Regions from separate parts of the Epibacterium sp. HA2-3 genome, predicted to be linked through region 1. Evidence: riboswitches for the same ligand, from Rfam matches in the RefSeq annotation. Region 1 holds a riboswitch; each other region holds the start of a gene.
What was found. Region 1 has a riboswitch for cobalamin ahead of nrdH (glutaredoxin-like protein NrdH). Riboswitches for the same ligand answer to the same signal wherever they lie in the genome.
Positions count from the first base shown of each region.

Region 1 (5,069 bases):
CTTCGAGGGCCTGCTGGCGCAGGCGGATGTAGTAGATCGTCTTGATCCCCTTCTTCCACGCGTAGATCTGCGCGCGGTTGATGTCGCGGGTCGATGCTTCCGCCGGGAAGAACAGGGTCAGCGAAAGCCCCTGATCGACGTGCTGTGTGGCCGCCGCATATGTGTCGATGATCGCCTCAGGCCCGATCTCATAGGCATCGCGGTAATATTCGAGGTTATCATTGGTCATATAGGGCGCGGGATAGTAGACGCGGCCGATCTTGCCTTCCTTGCGGATCTCGATCTTTGCGGTGATCGGGTGGATCGAGGAGGTGGCATAGTTGATATAGCTGATCGAGCCGGTGGGCGGCACCGCCTGAAGGTTGCGGTTATAAAGCCCGTGCTTCATCACCTTGTCGCGCAGCGCTTCCCAGTCTTTGCGGGTCGGGATCTCGATACCTGCGGTCTCAAACAGCTCTTTCACCCGGTCCGTTTCCGGCAGCCAGTCCTGTTCGACATATTTCTCAAAGAAGCTGCCATCGGCATAGGCCGAGTCTTCAAACCCTTTGAACTTGGATTTCTTTTCCTTTGCCAAGGCGTTCGAGGCGCTGATCGCATGATACAGAACAGTGCAGAAGTAGATATTGGTGAAATCCACACCTTCTGCGCTGCCGTAATGGATGCGCTCGCGGGCGAGGTATCCATGCAGGTTCATCTGACCGAGACCAATGGCGTGGCCTTCTTCATTGCCCTTGCGGATGGAAGGCACAGAATCGATGCTCGACATTTCAGACACTGCATTGAGCGCGCGGATCGCGGTACCCACGGTGCCTGCCAGATCGCCACCGTCCATCGCACGGGCGATGTTCATGGAGCCAAGGTTGCAGGAAATATCCGTGCCCATCTGCTCATAGGACAGGTCGTCATTGAATTTGGACGGCTCGTTGACCTGCAGGATCTCCGAGCAGAGGTTCGACATCGCAATGCGGCCCGCAATCGGGTTTGCGGCATTCACCGTGTCCTCGAACATGATGTAAGGGTAGCCGGACTCGAACTGGATCTCGGCAATGGTCTGGAAGAACGCGCGCGCGTTGATCTTCTTTTTGCGGATCTGCGGGTTGTCGACCATCTCGTGATATTTCTCGGTGACCGAGATTTCCGAGAAGGCCTGACCGTAGACCTTTTCCACGTCATGCGGCGAGAACAGATACATGTCCTCGTTTTTCTTGGCGAGTTGGAAGGTGATATCCGGGATCACCACGCCCAGCGACAGCGTCTTGATGCGGATCTTCTCATCCGCGTTTTCGCGCTTGGTATCTAAGAAACGCAGAATGTCCGGGTGATGCGCGTTCAGATAAACCGCGCCGGCGCCCTGGCGTGCGCCCAGCTGGTTGGCGTAGGAAAAGCTGTCCTCAAGAAGCTTCATCACCGGGATGACGCCCGAAGACTGGTTCTCGATGCCCTTGATCGGGGCGCCGTGTTCACGAATGTTGGTCAGCATCAAGGCCACGCCACCGCCGCGCTTCGACAGTTGCAGCGCCGAGTTGATGCCGCGCCCGATCGACTCCATGTTGTCTTCGAGACGCAAGAGGAAGCAGGACACAAACTCGCCACGGGCCTTTTTGCCGGCATTGAGGAAGGTTGGCGTTGCAGGCTGGAAACGACCGTCGATGATCTCTGACATCAGCTTCATCGCGAGCTTTTCATCGCCACGTGCCAGCGTCAGCGCGTTCATCACCACACGATCTTCATAGCGCTCGAGATAGCGCTGCCCGTCACGGGTCTTGAGCGTGTAGGAGGTGTAGTATTTGAACGCCCCGAGGAAGGACGGGAAGCGGAACTTCTTGGCGTAGGCCGCGTCCCAGATCTTGCGGTGGAAGTTGCGGGAATATTGATCCAGCACTTCGGGCTCGTAATAGCCTTTCTCGACGAGGTAGCCGAGCTTTTCATCCAGCGAGTGAAAGAACACGGTGTTCTGGTTCACATGTTGCAGGAAATACTGCCGGGCCGCCATACGGTCGGCGTCGAACTGGATGTTGCCCTCGTCGTCATAGAGGTTCAACATCGCGTTCAGCGCGTGATAGTCGAGATCGGCGGTTACGCTTGCGTCAAGCATGTCTGCTGCTCCTGTGCCGCCCAGAACCGGGCGAGGCCCGCGCGCATGCGGGCGATGTCTGTTTCGGTTCCCGCCAACTCAAAGCGGTAAAGGACGGGGACATTGCATTTCTTGGCGATCACATCCCCCGCGAGGGCAAAGGTGTCACCAAAGTTGCGGTTGCCTCCGGCAATCACACCCCTGAGGAGGGCACGATTGCGGCTGTTATTCAGAAATTTGATGACCGGTTTTGGCACTGCGCCCCGGCCTTCACCATCGGCAAAGGTTGGCGTCACCAACACGTAGGGCGCATCTACCTCGGGGGAAGGCTCCGTCTGCGGCAGCCGCAGAGCCTCAAGCCCCAGTCGCTCCATCAAACGGGCCGTATTGCCCGAACGGGAGGAGTAATAGACAAGCCCGACCACTTACCCGGTCACCTTTTACCTTTATGCCAACTGGCCGATCAGGTCAGGGCGAAAACCAGCCCAGTGCTCTTCGCCAGCGACCACCACGGGTGCTTGACGATAGCCCAGACCCTGCACCATTTCCAGAGCAGCGGCATCTTGTGTCAGATCAACGAGGTCAAAAGAGATCCCTTTCGCCTCAAGAGCGCGGGTGGTGGCGGTGCACTGCACGCAGGCAGGTTTTGAATAGACAGTGATGCTCATCTGCAAGATCCCCTCAGGTGTTGTCCTTCTGGGCGGAGAGGCCACGGCAGCCGACACCGGTTCCGGTGTCAGATGACGCGTCCGGGCCCACCGCCGCGGTCGTCGTGTGTCGTGCTCTGGCAGGTCTCCTGGCTTCGCGGCTCAAACGCCCCCTCCCGCCTTCCCAACGCAGCAATGCGTCAGTGGCACGGGCAGGGCTTGCCGCTTACAGTTGCGGGGGCAGCACCGGATTTTCACCAGTTTCCCTCTTCGCTTGCGAGTCGCCTCGAAAGAACCAAAGCAACACGATATTGATGCAGATGCGCGAAATGGTCAATATATGGTGTAGGACGCGTTGATTTTTGTTTTCCACAGGGCAGGGTGTTCGCCCGCGGTTTCTTTGTGGCTGCAATGTAAGGGGATCGGCAAATTCGCACACCCTTACCCCCATCTTTATCCACAGTCTTGGATCAGACGGGCCGTGTGAAATTGTCGCGCAGCTGTGTCCTGCAAGACATACTACATACAAAGACGCCTCCGGCGCGCGCCGTCCCGGCCCTCACGCCCCGCGATTGCGAGAGTGCTGATGGGCTCTGGCGAGCGGGGTGAGCCAGTGCTCGCGCCGGTCTGTCCATAGCTCATAGGTCGGCGTGAACTGGTTTGGCTGATCCATTGCTCCGAGATGGAGTTCTACCTCACCTTCGCTGCATGAATAGACCGATGATCCGCATCTCGGGCAAAAATGTCGGCCCTGATATTGTTGCGTCTGGCCGAATACTTCGACCTCCTCAGCCGGGTAAACCGCCGCGGCCCAGAACACCGCACCATGGTGCTTGCGACAATCCATGCAGTGACACAGGCCGACACCGATGGGGGGGCCGGAGGCTCTGACGCGGATATCGCCGCACAGGCAGCTTGCAGTGACCTCGGACATGGTGGACCTCCTCAGCGCATGAGGGCTCAGCTTGCCTGGTGGTCTGCTCCGGTCAAGGCAAACCTGGCACGGGTGCGATTGGCAAAGGCCACCAGTGTCAGCATCACTGGAACCTCGACCAGTACGCCAACCACGGTTGCGAGCGCCGCCCCGGAGTGAAGCCCAAAGAGGCTGATCGCGACAGCCACCGCCAGTTCAAAGAAATTCGACGTCCCGATCAGCGCGCAGGGTGCTGCGATCCGATGTGGCACCCGCAGCGCATAGGCGGCGCCATAGGCGAGAAAGAAGATCCCGTAGCTCTGGATCAGGATGGGCACGGCGATCATCGCAATCACGCTTGGGCGGTCCAGAATGACCTGACCTTGCAGGCCAAACAGGATCACCACCGTTGCGATCAGCCCCAGCATCGAGAGCGGTTTGATCCGTGCGAGAAAGGCCGTGATGCGCGCCTCTTCCGCCAAGCGGTTGCGGGTCCAGAGACCGGCCATCAGCGGCAGAGCAACAAACAGCACCGCCGACAGGATCAGCGTGCTCCATGGCACCTCAATGTCCGTGACACCCAAGAGAAAGGCCACGATAGGGGCAAAGGCCACCACCATGATGAGATCGTTCACCGAGACTTGCAGCAGGGTGTAGCTTTCGTCGCCCCGGGTGAGTTGCGACCACACAAAAACCATCGCGGTGCAGGGCGCGGCCCCCAAAAGGATCAGCCCCGCGATATACTGCTGTGCGTCTTGGGGCTCCAGAAAGGGTGCAAAGATCACCTCGAAGAACAGCACGCCAAGTGCGGCCATGGTAAAGGGTTTGATCAGCCAGTTGACCACCAGCGTGATCGCAAGGCCCTTGGGCTGGCGCGCCACGTCCCGCAGGCTTCGTGGGTTCACGCCAATCATCATCGGGTAAACCATGGCCCAGATCAGTGCCGCGACCACCAGATTGACACGGGCCACCTCCAGCGCGGCGATGGCCTCCATCACGCCGGGGGCCAGACTGCCAAGCGCAATGCCTGCCGTCATCGCCAATGCCACCCAGAGGCTCAGGTATTTTTCGAAGATGCTCATGCCGTGGCTCGTTCAGATGTTGGGGCAGAGAGGCGCCCTGCAGCCAATGCGCTGAGTGCGATCATCAGGGCTGCGGTGCCAAGGCAGGCCGCGACCCCGCCCAGTTGATAGGTGAGACCAGAAAGCAATGTGCCCAGGAGCCGCCCACCCGCATTGGCCATGTAGTAAAAGCCCACATCCATCGTGACCCGCTCGTCCTTGGAGAAGGCAAGGATCAGGTAGGAATGCAGCGAGGAGTTCACCGCAAAGAGCGCCCCAAACAGCAAGAGGCCGATGACCAGTGTTGCCGTGAGCCAAGGCGCGGGCGCGCCAGACATCACCACGGCCACGGTCAGAGCCGCCGGAACCAACGC
Region 1 is NZ_CM172490.1:544,639-549,707, forward strand. Features, by position in the region: gene nrdE (class 1b ribonucleoside-diphosphate reductase subunit alpha) at 1-2,095, opposite strand, end outside; gene nrdI (class Ib ribonucleoside-diphosphate reductase assembly flavoprotein NrdI) at 2,077-2,499, opposite strand; gene nrdH (glutaredoxin-like protein NrdH) at 2,521-2,742, opposite strand; cobalamin riboswitch at 2,844-3,036, opposite strand; gene ACZ1HH_RS02640 (GFA family protein) at 3,281-3,655, opposite strand; gene arsB (ACR3 family arsenite efflux transporter) at 3,682-4,716, opposite strand; gene arsJ (organoarsenical effux MFS transporter ArsJ) at 4,713-5,069, opposite strand, start outside.

Region 2 (5,069 bases), 1.4 Mb from region 1:
GCATGTAGATATCCATGATCCAGCCATGATCGCGCCGTGCGCGGGCGCGCACTGACAGGATCTGGTCCTGCACGTCGGAGAGACGCCCGGCGATATTGATCTCGTTTTCCATTCCCGCATAGGCGGACCAGTGGATCATGACCTGTGCGGGACGGTCGACGCTCTGGAACGAGCACTCCCCATCCAGCATGATGACCAACGTGTCACAGCCCGCGGGCCAGCCCGCATCGCGGAGCTGGCGTCCGGTGGTGATCTGCACGGGCGCGCCGATCCGGTTGAGGGGCACCCCATGCGCCGCCGTCAGCGCTTGCACCGAGGTGATGCCGGGGATCACCCGCATCTGCATTTCCATGCGCCGACCAAGACGCTCGGCAATGCGCATGGTGCTGTCATAGAGTGAGGGGTCGCCCCAAACCAGAAACCCGGCTTGCCCGCCTTTGGGGAGATGTGCAGCGAGTGTGGCCTGCCAAACCTCTGCGATGGCGTCGTGCCAGTCCTCGACCCGCTGGCGGTAATCCGGAGTGGCCGGATCACGCACGGGAAGGTCGAATTCGACGATCTTGGGCGCCGATGCCGCGCCCGCCAGGACATCGGCGCAGATCGCTTGCCGCAGCCCGGCAAGGTCGTCCTTGCCTGCGCCCTTGTTGGGTATCAGGATCAAATCCTGCGCGCAGATTGCCTCCATCGCCTCGCGGGTCAGGTGCTTGGGGTTGCCGGTGCCGATCCCGATCAGGCTGAGCTGGAGCATAGAAGGCTCTCCATCCGTTAAATCCGTCGCCCCGCAATGGGACGCCCGCGCAAAGAGGTCAAGAGTGCCCCATCAGGGGGCACTCACCACAACGCGCGCCTCGACCGGCACGCCGTCGACGGCGATGGTGCCATGGCTGTTGGAACTCAGAGAGACTTTCACCTCGGTCTCGCCTTCGGGCAAGGCCGCAAGATGCAGCCAGGACCCGTAGAGGCGCGTGATCTTCTCGCCGTTCACATAGACATGTGCATGGCCCTCGCCGGGTTGATCGGCCCCCGAGGCATGCTCCGGGGCGAAGCGAAAGTTCTTGGTCTCCACTTGCAGGTTCCAACCGGACATCGCGTCGGGCGTGACGTGGATCTCGACCGAGGGCGCCTCTGGACCAGAGGGGGAATTCACCAGTGCGGAATGGTCGTGCGTGGCCACGCCGGATCCGCCACCGTGGTGCGCAGGATCAGAGTGATCATGCCCATCCAGGGTGACGCCGTTTCCTGCGGCGGTCAGAAATCCGATACCGCCCCCAAACACAAGGCCAATGGCAAACAGAGCAAGCGAACGGGACATGGAAGGTCATTCTCCGGAAAGTAAACGTATTTGAGGCTGCAGCGCAGTCTCGCAGGCTGTCCCCGCTGCATGCAATGACGCAGCGGGGACAGCCTGGAGGACCGCCTAAGTGTTGGCATCCGCATGTGCGGCTTCGGTCTGCCAGAAATAGGCACAGAACACGCCGAGCAACGCCCATGCCGCCATGCCGATCCCCAAGGCGCGCGCCGCAAAAAGGGCGCCGATCTCGGTGGGCACCGGACCGGCAAAGGTCTCGGGCTCCGGCGCGCCGATCACATGCGGCGCCATCAACAAGAGCGCGGCCACCACATAGGCCACCAGATTACCGCCAAAAGCGATCAGCCACATTGCAACACCTGCGCTCGCCACTGTGGCGGCCCACCAGATCTGACGGGCGCCCACATCGGCGGCGGCAACGCCGGGCACTTCTGGTGCGAGCGAAAAACCGGGCGCAAAGTGAAGCGCCACAAAGCCAGCCAATCCCCACAGCAGGCCCTGTCCGGTGCGGATTTCATGGCCTTGCCGCTCCGCAACCGACATCAAGGCCACCAGGATCAGCGCGTAGCCAGTGTAAATCAGCATGGTGAAGAGGATGCTGAGCAAATTGCGCATCGGCTCGTCAAAGATACCCGGCAATTCGGGATGGGCGGATACGGTCTCGCCGCCGAAATGCACAAGCGCGCCCGATTCATAGAGTTCGGCATGCAAAAGCACCGGCTGCACGAAGAAAAGCTGCAGAAGGGCGGCAATCAGCCCCGCTGCAGCACCAGCGAACAACGCGCCGGTCAAAATGCGTGCGAACATCTGCTTAGTGGCAGGGGAAGCCGGTCGCGTGGCGCACATCATGCGCAGCATCATGCAGGGTGGAGGCCTGCACATGGCCGGTCACGGTGATGATCCCCAGACCCAGTACCACGGCGAAAAGAACCGGGATGATCTGGCTGGCAGAAGCGGTCGTGTTGAGCGTCTTGGTCGTCATAATTCGTCCTCCGTGTCGTCACACCCGACGACACATTCACTGTCCTCGTTTCATACGGCCGGTCTCCTGACTCGCGGGTCGCGGCGATCATTCTCCTTCCCGGCCCAGCGGCCAGTGGATGCTGAATGTCGCTCACCGCTCACAGTCGCGGGGGCGGTTGAGGCTTTGGCGCCGCGATTGGGTCCGCCGTTCCTCATTCCCGTTTCAGTCCCGGCGCTTTGCGCTCTGGGACACCGTATGCCGTCGACAATGCGGCGCGGGCGCGCGATCGGTCAAGCATGAAACCGCCCTTGAAGCGCGCATTCGCGGCATTTTATCACGCAGGTGGTCTTTGACTGGCAGCCTCACTCCTCGGGAGAGGCGGTGGAGCCAGTTTGTGACGCGGCAGTAGTTTCGGGCAGGGGAGCAGGGATGCGCGCGATGGCTTTGAACCTCAGCTCGCCAATTGGGCGCGCATCCGTGAAGGTGCCATCGGCGCTTGCCTCGTAGAGCCGCAGAAACCTGAGTATATCCGGTAGGTCCGCTGCTGTGATCTCCCCAAAGAGATAGGCCGTCTTGCCGCTTTGGCGCACCGAGAGGGTCTGCGGGCGTGCACAACCCGACATGCAGTCAACCGATTGCAGCAGGGCCCTTGGATGAGCCTCCCGCAGCGCCGCTGCCAATTGGGGCAGCAGCGCGGGATCGGCATCTTGGCAGGTCCGGCACAGCGAGATCACCGGTGCGGTCATTGCGACACGAGCGCGTCATCGTCGGCCAAGGGGCCATAAAGGATCAACACTGGCGCGGGGGAGGTGATGGTCTCCAGGAGGTCCGGCAGGGCGGCCACTGTCACCCGGTGCAGCTCTTGGGCGGGGGTCGAGACCCCAAGTGCCACCAGCGCCGGTGTGGTCTCTGGCAGGCCTGCCTCAAGAAGCAGCTCAAGCAAAGTCGCAAAGGTGCGTTTGCCCATGTAGACCACGGTTGTGGCCTCGGGGTCTGCAAGAGCGGTGAGGTTCATATGCTCGGGCAGGCCGCCGGTCACGTCATGGCCCGTGATAAACTGCAGGCGCCGTGCCGTCAGCCGCCGCGTGAGCGGAATACCCGCCGCCGCAGCGGCTGCCGAGGCGGCGGTGACACCGGGAATGATCTCGTATTTGATGCCAGCGGCGCGCAGCGCCACCATTTCTTCTTCGAGGCGCCCAAATACACCTGAATCGCCCGATTTCAGACGCACCACATGGGCGCCGGACTGGGCGTATTCCACCAAGAGCTGGCTGACGTGGTCTTGCTTGGGCGAGGGGCGTCCGGCGCGTTTTCCGACGCCGACCATATCCGCATCCGCGCGCGCATGGGTAAGGATCGGCCCGGAGGACAGATCATCAAACAGTACCGCGTCAGCCGCCTCCAGCCGCTTGACCGCCTTGAGGGTCAAAAGCTCGGGATCGCCCGGCCCGGAGGACACAAAACTGACAAACCCGCTCATGGCTGCTCTCCGGTGATGAGGTGAAAGAACGTGCCGGTGACATGGCCTTTGACGGAGCCGGTCTCGGGCACCGGGTTGCCGTCGGCGTCCATCACCCGGGCCAGTGGGGCGTCTGGCTCATCGAGGATGGTCGAATAATGGAACTCATGTCCGCGCAGAAACGCGCCGCTGTCAAAGCCCGGCATCGGCGCTTCTAGCGCTGCGCGGCGATACCCGAGGTGGAACTTGCGCTTTTCATAGGATGTCACAAGCCCAAGGAGCCCCGCCATCTGGTGCCGCGTGCCGTCCTTGTCGATCAAGGCCTCGCCAAGGGCCATGTAGCCGCCGCATTCGCCATGCACCGGTTTGGTCTTTGCGTGCTCTGCCATGCCTTTGCGCCAGGTGTCGGCTGCGGCGAGGGTGGAGCCGTGTAACTCGGGATAGCCCCCGGGCAGCCAGACCAGATCGGCGTCCTTGGCGGGGGCTTCATTGTTGAGCGGCGAGAAGGGCAGGATCTCTGCTCCGGCGGCGCGCCAACCCTCGAGAAGATGCGGATAGGTAAAGGAAAACGCCGCATCACGCGCCAGTGCGATGCGTTGTGCGGGCGGACGCGGCAGGGCGCGAGGGGCCGGCGCTGCGGCGGAGCTGGCCACCGCCCGGATCGCGTCAATGTCGACGTTTTCGCGCAAGAAGGCCGCATAGCCGGCGATTGCGGCCTCAAGATCGGGGTGTTCAACCGCCTGAATGAGGCCGAGATGGCGTTCGGGCAGCGCCAGATCGCCGCGTCTCGGCAGGGAGCCCAGCACCTTGACGCCCGCCCGCTCCATCCCAAGCCGGGTAAGCCGGTCGTGACGGGGACTCGCGACCCGGTTCAGGATCACTCCGGCAAAGGGCAGATCGGGGTTATACATCTTGAACCCCAGCGCGGTGGCCGCCGCCGACTGCGCCTGACCGCCCACATCAATCACCAGCACCACCGGCCAGCCCATCCTGAGCGCGGTTTCTGCAGAGGAGCCAAAGCCGGACTGACCGCGGGTGGCGACTCCGTCGAAGAGCCCCATCGACCCTTCGCCGACGCAGATGTCCGCGCCTTGGGCTTGTGTGGTGACAGCGTCGAGCAGCGTGTCATCCATGGCCCATGTATCAAGGTTGAAGGACGCCCGTCTGGCGGCAGCAAGGTGGAAGGCCGGGTCGATATAATCCGGCCCGCTTTTGAACGGCTGGACGGTCAGGCCATCGTCCTTGAGCGCGCGCAGAAGGCCCAGCATGACAGTGGTCTTGCCGGTGCCGGAGGAGGGCGCGGAGATCATCAGACCTTTGGGGAAGGTGGTCATTTC
Region 2 is NZ_CM172490.1:2,201,141-2,206,209, reverse strand. Features, by position in the region: gene cobF (precorrin-6A synthase (deacetylating)) at 1-748, opposite strand, end outside; gene ACZ1HH_RS10345 (hypothetical protein) at 821-1,312, opposite strand; gene ACZ1HH_RS10340 (CbtA family protein) at 1,418-2,116, opposite strand; gene ACZ1HH_RS10335 (CbtB domain-containing protein) at 2,121-2,291, opposite strand; cobalamin riboswitch at 2,331-2,544, opposite strand; gene ACZ1HH_RS10330 (DUF1636 family protein) at 2,636-3,019, opposite strand; gene cobA (uroporphyrinogen-III C-methyltransferase) at 3,016-3,753, opposite strand; gene ACZ1HH_RS10320 (cobyrinic acid a,c-diamide synthase CobB) at 3,750-5,066, opposite strand.
Region 2: linked by a shared signal. The riboswitch ahead of ACZ1HH_RS10335 (CbtB domain-containing protein) and the one ahead of nrdH (glutaredoxin-like protein NrdH) in region 1 are both predicted to bind cobalamin.

Region 3 (5,069 bases), on a different replicon from region 1:
TCGCCGCCTGCGCAGGTCAGCTCTACCAGAGTGTCCGCGCCGAGGAATTCCGCACCTTTGACCTCCGCGAGGATCGGGCCTTGGGCGGATTCCGTGAGTGCTTCGGGTCGCACCCCGATCCGAAGACTCTCGGGCGCGGCCTCAAGCGCCGCCCCAAAGGCTGCAGGAGACAGAAGATTCATCGGCGGGTTACCGATAAACCGCGCCGCAAAGGGCGTCGCGGGACGGTTGTAGATCTCTTCCGGGGCGGCGACTTGCTCAATCTGGCCTTTGTTCATCAAGACCACGCGATCAGCCATGGTGATCGCCTCGGTCTGATCGTGGGTCACATAGACCATCGTGAAACCGAGCGCGCGCTGCAGACGGCGGATTTCACGCCGCATCTCGTCGCGCAATCGGGCGTCCAGATTGGAGAGAGGCTCATCCATCAGGCAAACCGGGCGCTGCGAGATCACAGCCCGCCCCAGGGCCACCCGTTGCTGCTGGCCTCCTGAAAGCGCCGCAGGTTTACGTCCGAGATAGGGGCCAAGTTCGAGAAGGTCGGCCACATCCTTCAGACGGCGCTGACGCTCGCGTCGCGGCAGCCCTGCAACCTTCAGACCAAAAACAATGTTTTCCGCAACGGTAAGGTGGGGAAACAAGGCATAGGACTGAAACACCATGGAAATGCCACGCTGCGCAGGGCTCATCTGGGTCACATCGCGGTTCCCGATCCGAACCTGCCCCGTCGTCACCGCCTCAAGGCCTGCTATGATGCGAAGCGTCGTGGATTTGCCACATCCCGACGGACCCAGCACCGCAGTGAATGATCCCGCAGGAACGTCAAGGCTGAGACCTTCGAGCAAGACAGTCTCGCCCCAAACCTTGCGCACCTGCTCGAGTGCGATGGCCTGCCCCTGTGCAGTCGCAGTCATGGGCGACCTCCTGCATGACGAACGCCAGGCATATGGGCGTCAGAAGAGCAAAATACTCCGAGGTGTCTCTGGCGAGTGGATGAATCGTTTAGTTTCATATGAACCTGATAAGCGCTTCATATGAATGTAATGCGACAACTCGTCCAGGATCTCATACGCGCCCGACACAATGGAAAACGCCGCGCCCAACATGGGACGCGGCGTTTTGCCTCGTGCCTTGCGCGAGGCCTTATATGTCGACTGCGACTTTGCCGATTGGGTTGGAGCAGCAGGCGAGGATATAGCCCGCATCGATGTCATCATCCGAGATGCCCCCGTTGTGGACCATATGCACCTCGCCCGATGTTTTCTTCACCTTGCAGGTGCCACAGACACCAAAAGTGCAGCCTGAGGGGATATTGAGCCCATTTGCGCGCGCCGCTGCCAAAATGGTGTCGGTCTCCGCGACTTTTGCGGTCACGCCCGAGGCTGCAAAGGTTACCTCCGCCTTGGTGTCATCATCAGGCACCACGTCGTCAAAGTCCGGCTGTTCGGCAGAGGTTTCGACCGGCGCATGGAAGCTCTCCTGATGGTAGTTATCCATGTCAAAGCCAAGACCCGCCAGTGCGTCGCGCACCGCCTGCATGAAAGGCTCCGGCCCGCAGCAATAGACCTCGCGCTCCAGATAGTCCGGCGCCATGAGGCCCAGCATCAGCTGGTTGAACATGCCCTGATAGCCGGTCCAGGGGCGATAGGGATCCGGTTCCTCGACCACGAACTTCAGATCCAACCCTTCGGAACGGCTCGCCATTTGCTCGAGCCGCTGGCGGAATATGATCTCGGAGGGCCGTTTGGCGCAGTTCACAAACACAATGTCAAGATTGTCGCCATCATCCCACATATTCGTGGTCATCGACATCATCGGCGTGATGCCAGAGCCCGCCGAGATAAACAGGAATTTCTTCGCCGTGCTTCCTGCGTTGGTGAAGAGTCCCGCAGGGCCAAGCGCCTTGATGCGGCTGCCAGGGCGCAGGTTGTCCAGCATCCAGCGGGTGCCGATGCTGTCGGCTTGCGCCTTGGCGGTAATGGTGATCGTCCGCGGCCGCGAGGGCGAAGAGGAGATCGTGTAGGTCCGGTGCAATGGCCCACCTGGCACCGGAATTTCCAAGGTCATGAACTGGCCTGCGTCATACTCAAACAGGGCCCCCGAGGGCGCCTTAAAGGTAAAAGATGCCGTGTTGTCCATTTCGGGAATGATGGAGACGCATTCCAGCATCTCCGCATCAGTCCAGACGGTACGTTCGCTGTTTCTGGGCATCAGGGTCACTCCGCTGCGACGGCGTGTGGGCCGCTGTTGCGTTTGAGGGTGGAGAGATACCACTCCACAAATTGCAGGACGCCGCTCTCTTGGGTCGGGGAATAGGGCCCCGGTTCATAGGCCGGCGAGTTGATCCCCATCTGGTTGAACTCCACAACCTCGCGGTCTTCATCATTGGTGGCAATCCAAACCTCGGTGAGCCGCTGTAGATCGTAATCCACACCTTCAACCGCGTCTTTGTGAACCAGCCATTTTGTCGTCACCTCGGTTTCCGTGGGGCTGATGGGCGTGACTCGGAACACGATCGAATGGTCCGACAGGAAGTGGTTCCAAGTGGTCGGGTAGTGGAACTTGAGCAACGAGCCCGCATCCGCAAAGGCTGCACGGCCCAGCCAGCGACGCACGGCGGTCTTGCCGTCCATCGTGTAGCTCTCAGCGCCTTCTTTCAGGGGCATGCGCGCGACACGGAACTGGCCATCACCGCTGAGGTGGAACCCCGAAGGCATCCCGGCCTGCTCACAGCGGTCGAAATGAGCCTGCAAATTGCTCGGGGTCTCGCCACCTTCGATGCCGGTCACGGAGGGATCATCCGGGAAGGTCCGGCAGAGCGCGGGGTGATTGCCGCCGCAGTGGTAGCACTCGCGGTTGTTCTCCCAGACCAGCTTCCAGTTGCCGCGCTCCACGATGGAGCTTTCATGGGCGACCTTGGCGTTCGAGAGGTCATGAACCTCCAGATAGGGGCGGGCGACCTCGGCAAACCGTTCAAAATCCGGGGCCTCATCGGCGAGACAAATATAGATCAACCCAGCAAGCTCACGGCAGTGGACCGTCTTGAGCCCATGTTTGCTCGGCTCGAAATCAGGCCCCATATCACGCGCCCACAGCAGACGACCGTCCAGTTCATAAGTCCACTGGTGATAGGGGCAGACGAGCTTAGGGTTGTTGCCTTTCTTCGCCTTGCAGATCACCGAGCCACGGTGACGACAAGCATTGTGGAAAGCCCGAATGACATTGTCTGCACCGCGCACGATGATGACATTGTAGTTGCCAACCTGATGGGTGACGTAGCTCCCTGGCTTGTCCAGCTCGCAGGCGGGAATGGCAAAAAGCCATTCTTTGTAAAAGATCTCCTGAAGATCGGTCTGAAACACCTCGGCATCGGTATAAAACGCCTGATCAAGTGCATGTCCTGCGCGGTGGTTAGCGATCAGCGTGTTGATATTGCTGTGCATTTCCTGGCTCCGTGACAAAGTTCACATATGTGAACCTTCGCCCTGTTGGTAGAGTGCAAACGGCAATGGGATCCCGTGAGGCCGCGAGGGAGGTGCCCGCGTCCTTTTCAAGATGCCCAAACCGCCGCCCGCGGTTGACGATATCTGCCGAGGCTGGTTTCCGGGCTCTGGGGGTGACCTGCTGGTCGGAGCGCAACGCCTTCCCGGGTCCTCCTCCCAGTGGCAGATGTTACGCCCGCGAATCCCATGACCGTTGCGGGGGCAGCGCCGGAATCGCACCGGCTTCCCAATTCTCCGTCCGGAAAGCCCGGACAGCACCTCGTAGGGCAGAGTTGTATCGAGATTTGCCGCGCCCGATCTCCAATTTGCGACGTTGTTTATTGAGTTCGAGACAAGCCCGCCTCACATCCGCAAAAACATGCATGGATCGCGCAGCCTCTTGAACCTTTGGCCCATCGACGCATTTCTGAGACGCAGGCCGGAGCGCGCTCATCGGAGCTTTGCCAAACCAGCGCGAAGTTTGGGGTTGGCAAAGCCACTCAATTTGGTGATCCTGCCGCACATAAACAAATACGGTAAAATCCGACTGGGGAGGAAAATATGAAAAAATTCTTGGGACTTACCGCTGTTGCATCCGTGAGCTTTGCCTTTGCGGCAGAAGCCATGGCCACAGAGTGGAATGTCTCGGTTTGGGGCAAACGCCGCGCCTTTACCGAGCACGTCGAAAAGCTCGCTGAACTGGTGTCCGAGAAAACCGACGGCGAATTCACCATGAACATCAGCTATGGTGGACTGTCCAAAAACCGCGAGAATCTCGACGGGATCTCGATTGGCGCGTTTGAGATGGCGCAGTTCTGCGCCGGCTATCACCGCGACAAAAACCGCGTGATTACCGTTCTTGAATTGCCCTTCCTGGGCATTTCCAACCTCGAAGAGGAGGTTGCGGTCTCTAGCGCGGTCTACAACCACCCCGCCGCAGCCGAGGAAATGGCGCAGTGGAACGCAAAGCTGCTCATGACCTCGCCGATGCCGCAATATAATATCGTCGGCACCGGTGATGTGCGTGATGATCTGGCGGAATTCGAAGGCATGCGCGTGCGGGCAACCGGCGGTATCGGCGAAGCCTTCAAGGCTGTTGGCGCCGTTCCGACCTCCGTCACCGCGACCGAGGCCTATCAGGCGATGGAATCCGGTGTGGTCGACACCGTAGCGTTCGCACAACATGCGCATCTGAGCTTTGGCACCATCAACCGCGCTGACTGGTGGACCGCTAACCTCAACCCCGGCACCGTGAACTGCCCGGTTGTGGTCAACATTGACGCTTACGAAAGCCTCTCTGACGCCGAGCGCGAAGCGCTGGACAGCTCGGTTGCCGAAGCGCTGGATCACTACCTGGCGAACTACGGCGAGCTGCTGAAGAAGTGGGATAGCGTTCTCGAGGAAAAAGGCGTCGAAAAGGTCGAGATCTCGGAAGAGGTGCTCGCAGAATTCCGCTCTACTGCGGCTGAGCCGATCCGCGACGCTTGGATCAAGGATATGGAAGCACAGGGCCTGCCGGGTCAGGAGCTCTATGATCTGGTTCAGAAAACGCTCGCAGATCACCGCAACGGCAGCTGATCTGAACGC
Region 3 is NZ_JBVFUL020000002.1:309,171-314,239, forward strand. Features, by position in the region: gene ACZ1HH_RS15975 (ABC transporter ATP-binding protein) at 1-914, opposite strand, end outside; gene ACZ1HH_RS15980 (FAD-binding oxidoreductase) at 1,144-2,211, opposite strand; gene ACZ1HH_RS15985 (aromatic ring-hydroxylating oxygenase subunit alpha) at 2,217-3,443, opposite strand; cobalamin riboswitch at 3,578-3,780, opposite strand; gene ACZ1HH_RS15990 (C4-dicarboxylate TRAP transporter substrate-binding protein) at 4,044-5,060, shown strand.
Region 3: linked by a shared signal. The riboswitch ahead of ACZ1HH_RS15985 (aromatic ring-hydroxylating oxygenase subunit alpha) and the one ahead of nrdH (glutaredoxin-like protein NrdH) in region 1 are both predicted to bind cobalamin.

Region 4 (5,069 bases), 1.4 Mb from region 1:
CCTGAAACTCGCTCGGAGCCTTCGTCCCACTGCGGCGCAAGGCCCGCAAGATGCAGCGCCATGGCGAATTCCTCGCCCGCGGTGCGCATGGTGGCAGAGCCCCAGAGATCGACAACCAACCCCGAGGGCCAATCGCCATGATCCTGAAGATGGCGGCGCAACAGCTCTTCGGCGAGTTTGACCCCTTGCGCCTGCGCCGCCCGCGACGGAACCGCGCGGGGATCGGTGGTAAAGAGGTTGCGCCCGGTGGGCATCACGTCCGAGCGCCCGCGGTAGGGCGACCCGGACGGCCCCGGTGCCACCAGCTTGCCCCGAAGCGCGCGCAACAGGCCCTGCATTTCCTCGGCGCCATGCGCCCCGCGCCCAAAGACATGCAACCCCTCACCGTATTGGCTTTCCTTGATGTCGCAGACAAAGCGGTCAATGCGGGTGATGGCCTCTGCGGCAGAGGCCTCGGTGGGGATGCCGAGATCCTCTTCGACGCCGGTGCCTTGGGCTTCGGCGCGGATGTCGGCAATGAGCCGATCGCGGCGCGCCGGATCAAGACCATCGGCGGTGGAATACTCGTCCAGCAGGCTCTCGAGCCGTCCCATTCCGGCTGGCAGCGTGGTTTCAGCCAGCGGCGGCGGCATATGGCCGAGGGTGAGCGCACCGATCCGGCGCTTGGCCTGTGCGGCCTCGCCCGGGTCGTTGACGATGAAGGGGTAGATCACGGGCAGATCCCCCGCGAGCACCTCGGGCCAGCAGGCCCCAGAAAGTGCCACGGCCTTGCCCGGCAACCATTCGAGCGTACCATGTGCCCCCACATGCACAAGCGCATCCACCTGGTCACGAAGCCAAAGGTAGAAAGCAACATACCCATGGCAGGGCGTGCGCTCGAGGTCGTGATAGTCGTCATCGCGGGCTTGCACGTCGCCGCGTTCCGGTTGCAGCGCGATCAGCGCTTTGCCGGCCCGCAGCGCGCGAAAATGGAAGACGCCATCGCGTACGGCTGGATCCTGTTCGGGCGCCCCCCATGCGGCCTTGAGGTCATCGCGCAAGGCTTCGGGCAGCTTGTGGAGCGCCGCGATATACTCCGAGAGGGGCCAGGTCAGAGTGTCCTCGGACAGACGCGCGCCGAGGTCCGCCTCAGGGGCGACGTCATAGCCATCCCGGGCCAAGGCGCTCAGGATCTCTGCGGTAGAGGCGAGCGCATCCAGCCCGACCGCATGGGCGAGGTTGTAGTCGCGTCCGGGATATGTCGAAAGCACCAGCGCAAGGCGTGTCTCGGCGCGCGCCTGTCGTGCCAGCCTGAGATGCGCCTCGATCCGGTCGAGTGCTGCGGAAATGCGTTCGGGATCGGCGCGATGGGTGAAGCGAGAGTATTGCAGATCCGGGTCGCGTTTTGTCGGCGCCTTGAAGCTGACCACTCCTGCAAAGAGCCTGCCGTCCACTTCCGGCAGCACCACATGCATGGCCAGATCCGCAGGCGAGAGGCCCCGGTCCGCCAGATCCCAGTCCTTGCGTCGCGCGGTCGAGAGCGCGACCTGGAAGACGGGACATCCTACAAGGCTCAGGGGCGAGGCGCTGCCATCGCGCCCCTGCGCCGAAAACGCGGTGGCATTGATGATCGCAACCGGCGCGCGCTGCGAAAGCTCTGCCCGTAGCCATTGGACAGCGGCGGGGGCTTTGAGGCTGGGGGCGAAAGCACCAAAAGCCGCATAGCCACGCGCGCGCAATCCCCGCAGGATTTCATCGATCGGAGCCGTATCAGCGGAGGTCAGATAGGAGCGATAAAACGTCACCAGCACCAAGGGCTTATGGGTCTTGGGTAGGGCGCTGAGCGCGCCCTCGTCGGGATCGTAATAGCCAAAATCCGGCACCGTCTTTTGACCAATCACGGGGCTCGCATAGAGCCCCGACGCCAGTGCCAGTTGCGCCAGCGCGGCCTGCGCGGCCACGGCCCCGCCCGCATCGCAGAGCGCCTGAAGACGGCGCAGGGTCGAGATCGGCAGGGTCGAGAGCTCGTCAAGGCGGGGATCTTCCCGACCGTCGGCAGGCAGGACGGCAAGCGCAATGCCCTTGCGCCGGGCCAGGTCCTGAAGCGTCGCCAGACCGTAGGACCAGTAGCTCTCGCCACCAATCAGACGCACCAAGACGCCTTTGGCGCCTTCGAGGGTTTGCTCGGCGTAGACATCCACCGAGAGCGGATGTTTGAGCGCGACCAGATTTGCGAGCCGGGTCGAGGGCAATTTGCCCGCCGCGCGGTGCCAGCCTGCCGCAAAGGCGCCAAGGTCACTGTCGGAGAACGACAGCACCACCAGATCGCCAGGGGTCTGCCCGACGTCATAGGGGGTGTCTGTTTCTCCGAGTCCGTGGCTCTCGCGGAAGACGACGTGCATGAGGGTGGTCCGCTTCGTTCAAATCGGAGAGGGCAGCGTCAGACCCTGTATGGGTGCAAAGCGCCCTCCCGGGGAGGGTCGGGCGGGACCTCACGGCGAGAGGTCAGCGCCCTTGGTGTGGAAACTCAGGCCCCGAGGTCGGCGTGGATGCCTGCTGTGTCGATGTTATCATGCTCGGCGATCACCACCAGCTGGGTTTTGCGCTCCTGTGCGCCCCAGGGTTGGTCGTATTGCGCGCGCAGACGTTCGCCCACTGCTTGTACCAGCATTCGCATCGGTTTTCCTTCCACGGCCACATAGCCCTTCACCCGCAGGATGTTGCGGCTGCGGGCCATCTCGATGATCCGTTTTTGCAGGTCTTCGGGGTCGGATACTTCGCCCATTTCGACCACGATCGATTCAAAATCGTCATGTTCGTGATCGTGATGTCCGTCGTGATGGCTCGGGCGGGCATCAAGGTCGTCTTCGGCTGCAGCTTCCAGTCCGAGGATCACGCGCGGATCGATCACGCCTTCGGTCATCGGCAGAATCGGCAGTTTGCGCGGGGCCTCAGATTCGATGATCGCGCGGGCTTTGTCGACACCGGCCTCACCGGCGAGATCGGCCTTGGACAACAGCACAATATCGGCGCAGGCGATCTGATCTTCAAAGACTTCGGAGAGCGGGGTTTCGTGATCGAGGCTCTCGTCTGCCTCGCGCTGGGCCTGCACGGCGTCCAGATCTGGGGCAAACTGGCCCTTGGCGACGGCCTCGGCATCAGCCAGAGCGATCACACCGTCAACGGTGATGCGCGAGCGGATCGCGGGCCAATCAAAGGCCTTGAGCAGCGGTTTGGGCAGCGCCAGGCCAGAGGTCTCGATAACGATGTGTTCGGGCGGTTCGGGCAGCGCCATCAGGCTCTCGATGGTGGGGATGAAATCATCTGCCACGGTGCAGCAGATGCAGCCGTTTGCGAGCTCCATGATGTTCTCTGCGGGGCAGTTGTCATCCGCGCAGGATTTCAGGATGTCGCCATCTACTCCGGCGGTGCCAAATTCGTTCACCACCACAGCGAGGCGCTTGCCCTGCGGGTTCTGCATCAGGTGACGGATCAATGTGGTTTTGCCCGCGCCCAGAAAACCGGTGATGACGGTGACGGGGATCTTGTTCAATGAGGTCATGTGAGATCGGCCTTTCGGATCAATCCTTTGCGCTTTGCAACGCAGGTGTGTCTGGGGTGTCTTCGGTCTGAGCGCCGGGGGCTTGTGTCGGCGTGAGCGCAACACTTGGCATGGAGACGGGCGGGATGCGGGCGATGGATTGCTTGCGAAACACCACGGGGCGCTCGCGCCAGGGCACGAACCCATCCTCGGTCGAGGCATAGGCGGCCGCGCCGGCAAGGATCTCGTCGAGATGCGCGTCGGGGTCGAGATCGCCGTAGATATAGCCCCAGCGCGCAGGGCCGCCCGATAGATGCAGCGTGCAGGACCGCTTGCAGGCCGAGAGACATTCCACCCCACGGACGGTGACGCCTTCGGGCAGGGCGCTGCCTGCCAGCCGGTCCGCCAGAATACGTCCCGGGCGCGGAGCCTCGGGGTCGCTGCCTTCTGGGCGGCAGGTGGTGCAGACGGTCAGAACGACCGGCTCCGGACCTTGATCCTCTGGGCTTTGATCGTCCGGGCTCTGATTGGGGATCTCTCCCATGCGGCCTTTTCTCCTCCTCTGGGGCGAAGCGGGGCAGGCCAGATGGGGGCGCGCGCAAGTGCTGGCAGGCCCTCAACCGGTCGCGGCACACCCCGTCCGCCGGTTCTCACGCGTTGGCAGGTCTCCCGGCTTGCGGATAGATCGGCCCCGAGTGGGGCGCGAACGGTCTCCCTGCCTTCCCGGCCTGCCCACAAGGGGCGCGCCAGTGGCGGTGGAAGACCTCTCCGGTCACGGTCGCGGGGGCGGCTGTGTTTGGAGCAAGGATGATCCCGGCCCGACACATTCCCTCTTCGCCCAAAGGCTGTCACCTTCGGGAACCAACGAAATTTCCTTGCGCCATGGGGCATGTCTTTGTCAAGAGATGGGCAAACCCTGGGTCAGACCCGCAAGGAGCAAGACAGTGAGCGACCAGACATCCCAAAAGTCCGAAACCGGCATCTCAGAAGAAGAAGCGGCACGCCATGCCTCGAAGATGGCCAAAAAGAAGGCCGCGCGGGACCGGATGATGAAGACGAAAGATGGCGAAAAAGGTCTGATTATTGTTCACACCGGCCCGGGCAAAGGCAAATCCTCTTCGGGATTCGGTATGATCATGCGCTGTATCGCCCATGGCATGCCCTCGGCGGTGGTGCAGTTCATCAAGGGGGCCTGGCAGACCGGCGAACGGACGCTGATCGAGGAAAACTTCTCGGATCTCTGTCAGTTTTACGCAATGGGCGAGGGGTTCACCTGGGAGACGCAGGACAAGGCCCGGGATATCGCCGCTGCGCGCGCGGGCTGGGAAAAGGCCAAGGAGATGATCCTTGATGAGAAGAACACGATGGTTCTGCTCGATGAGATCAACATTGCGCTGCGCTATGAGTATCTTGACCTTGAGGAGGTTCTTGAGTTCCTCGTCGAGCACAAACCGGCGATGACGCATGTGGTGCTCACCGGGCGCAACGCCAAGGAAGAATTGATCGAGATTGCGGATCTGGTCACAGAGATGACTCAGGTGAAGCATCC
Region 4 is NZ_CM172490.1:2,188,612-2,193,680, reverse strand. Features, by position in the region: gene cobN (cobaltochelatase subunit CobN) at 1-2,381, opposite strand, end outside; gene cobW (cobalamin biosynthesis protein CobW) at 2,507-3,541, opposite strand; gene ACZ1HH_RS10265 (DUF1636 family protein) at 3,561-4,064, opposite strand; cobalamin riboswitch at 4,163-4,401, opposite strand; gene cobO (cob(I)yrinic acid a,c-diamide adenosyltransferase) at 4,426-5,069, shown strand, end outside.
Region 4: linked by a shared signal. The riboswitch ahead of ACZ1HH_RS10265 (DUF1636 family protein) and the one ahead of nrdH (glutaredoxin-like protein NrdH) in region 1 are both predicted to bind cobalamin.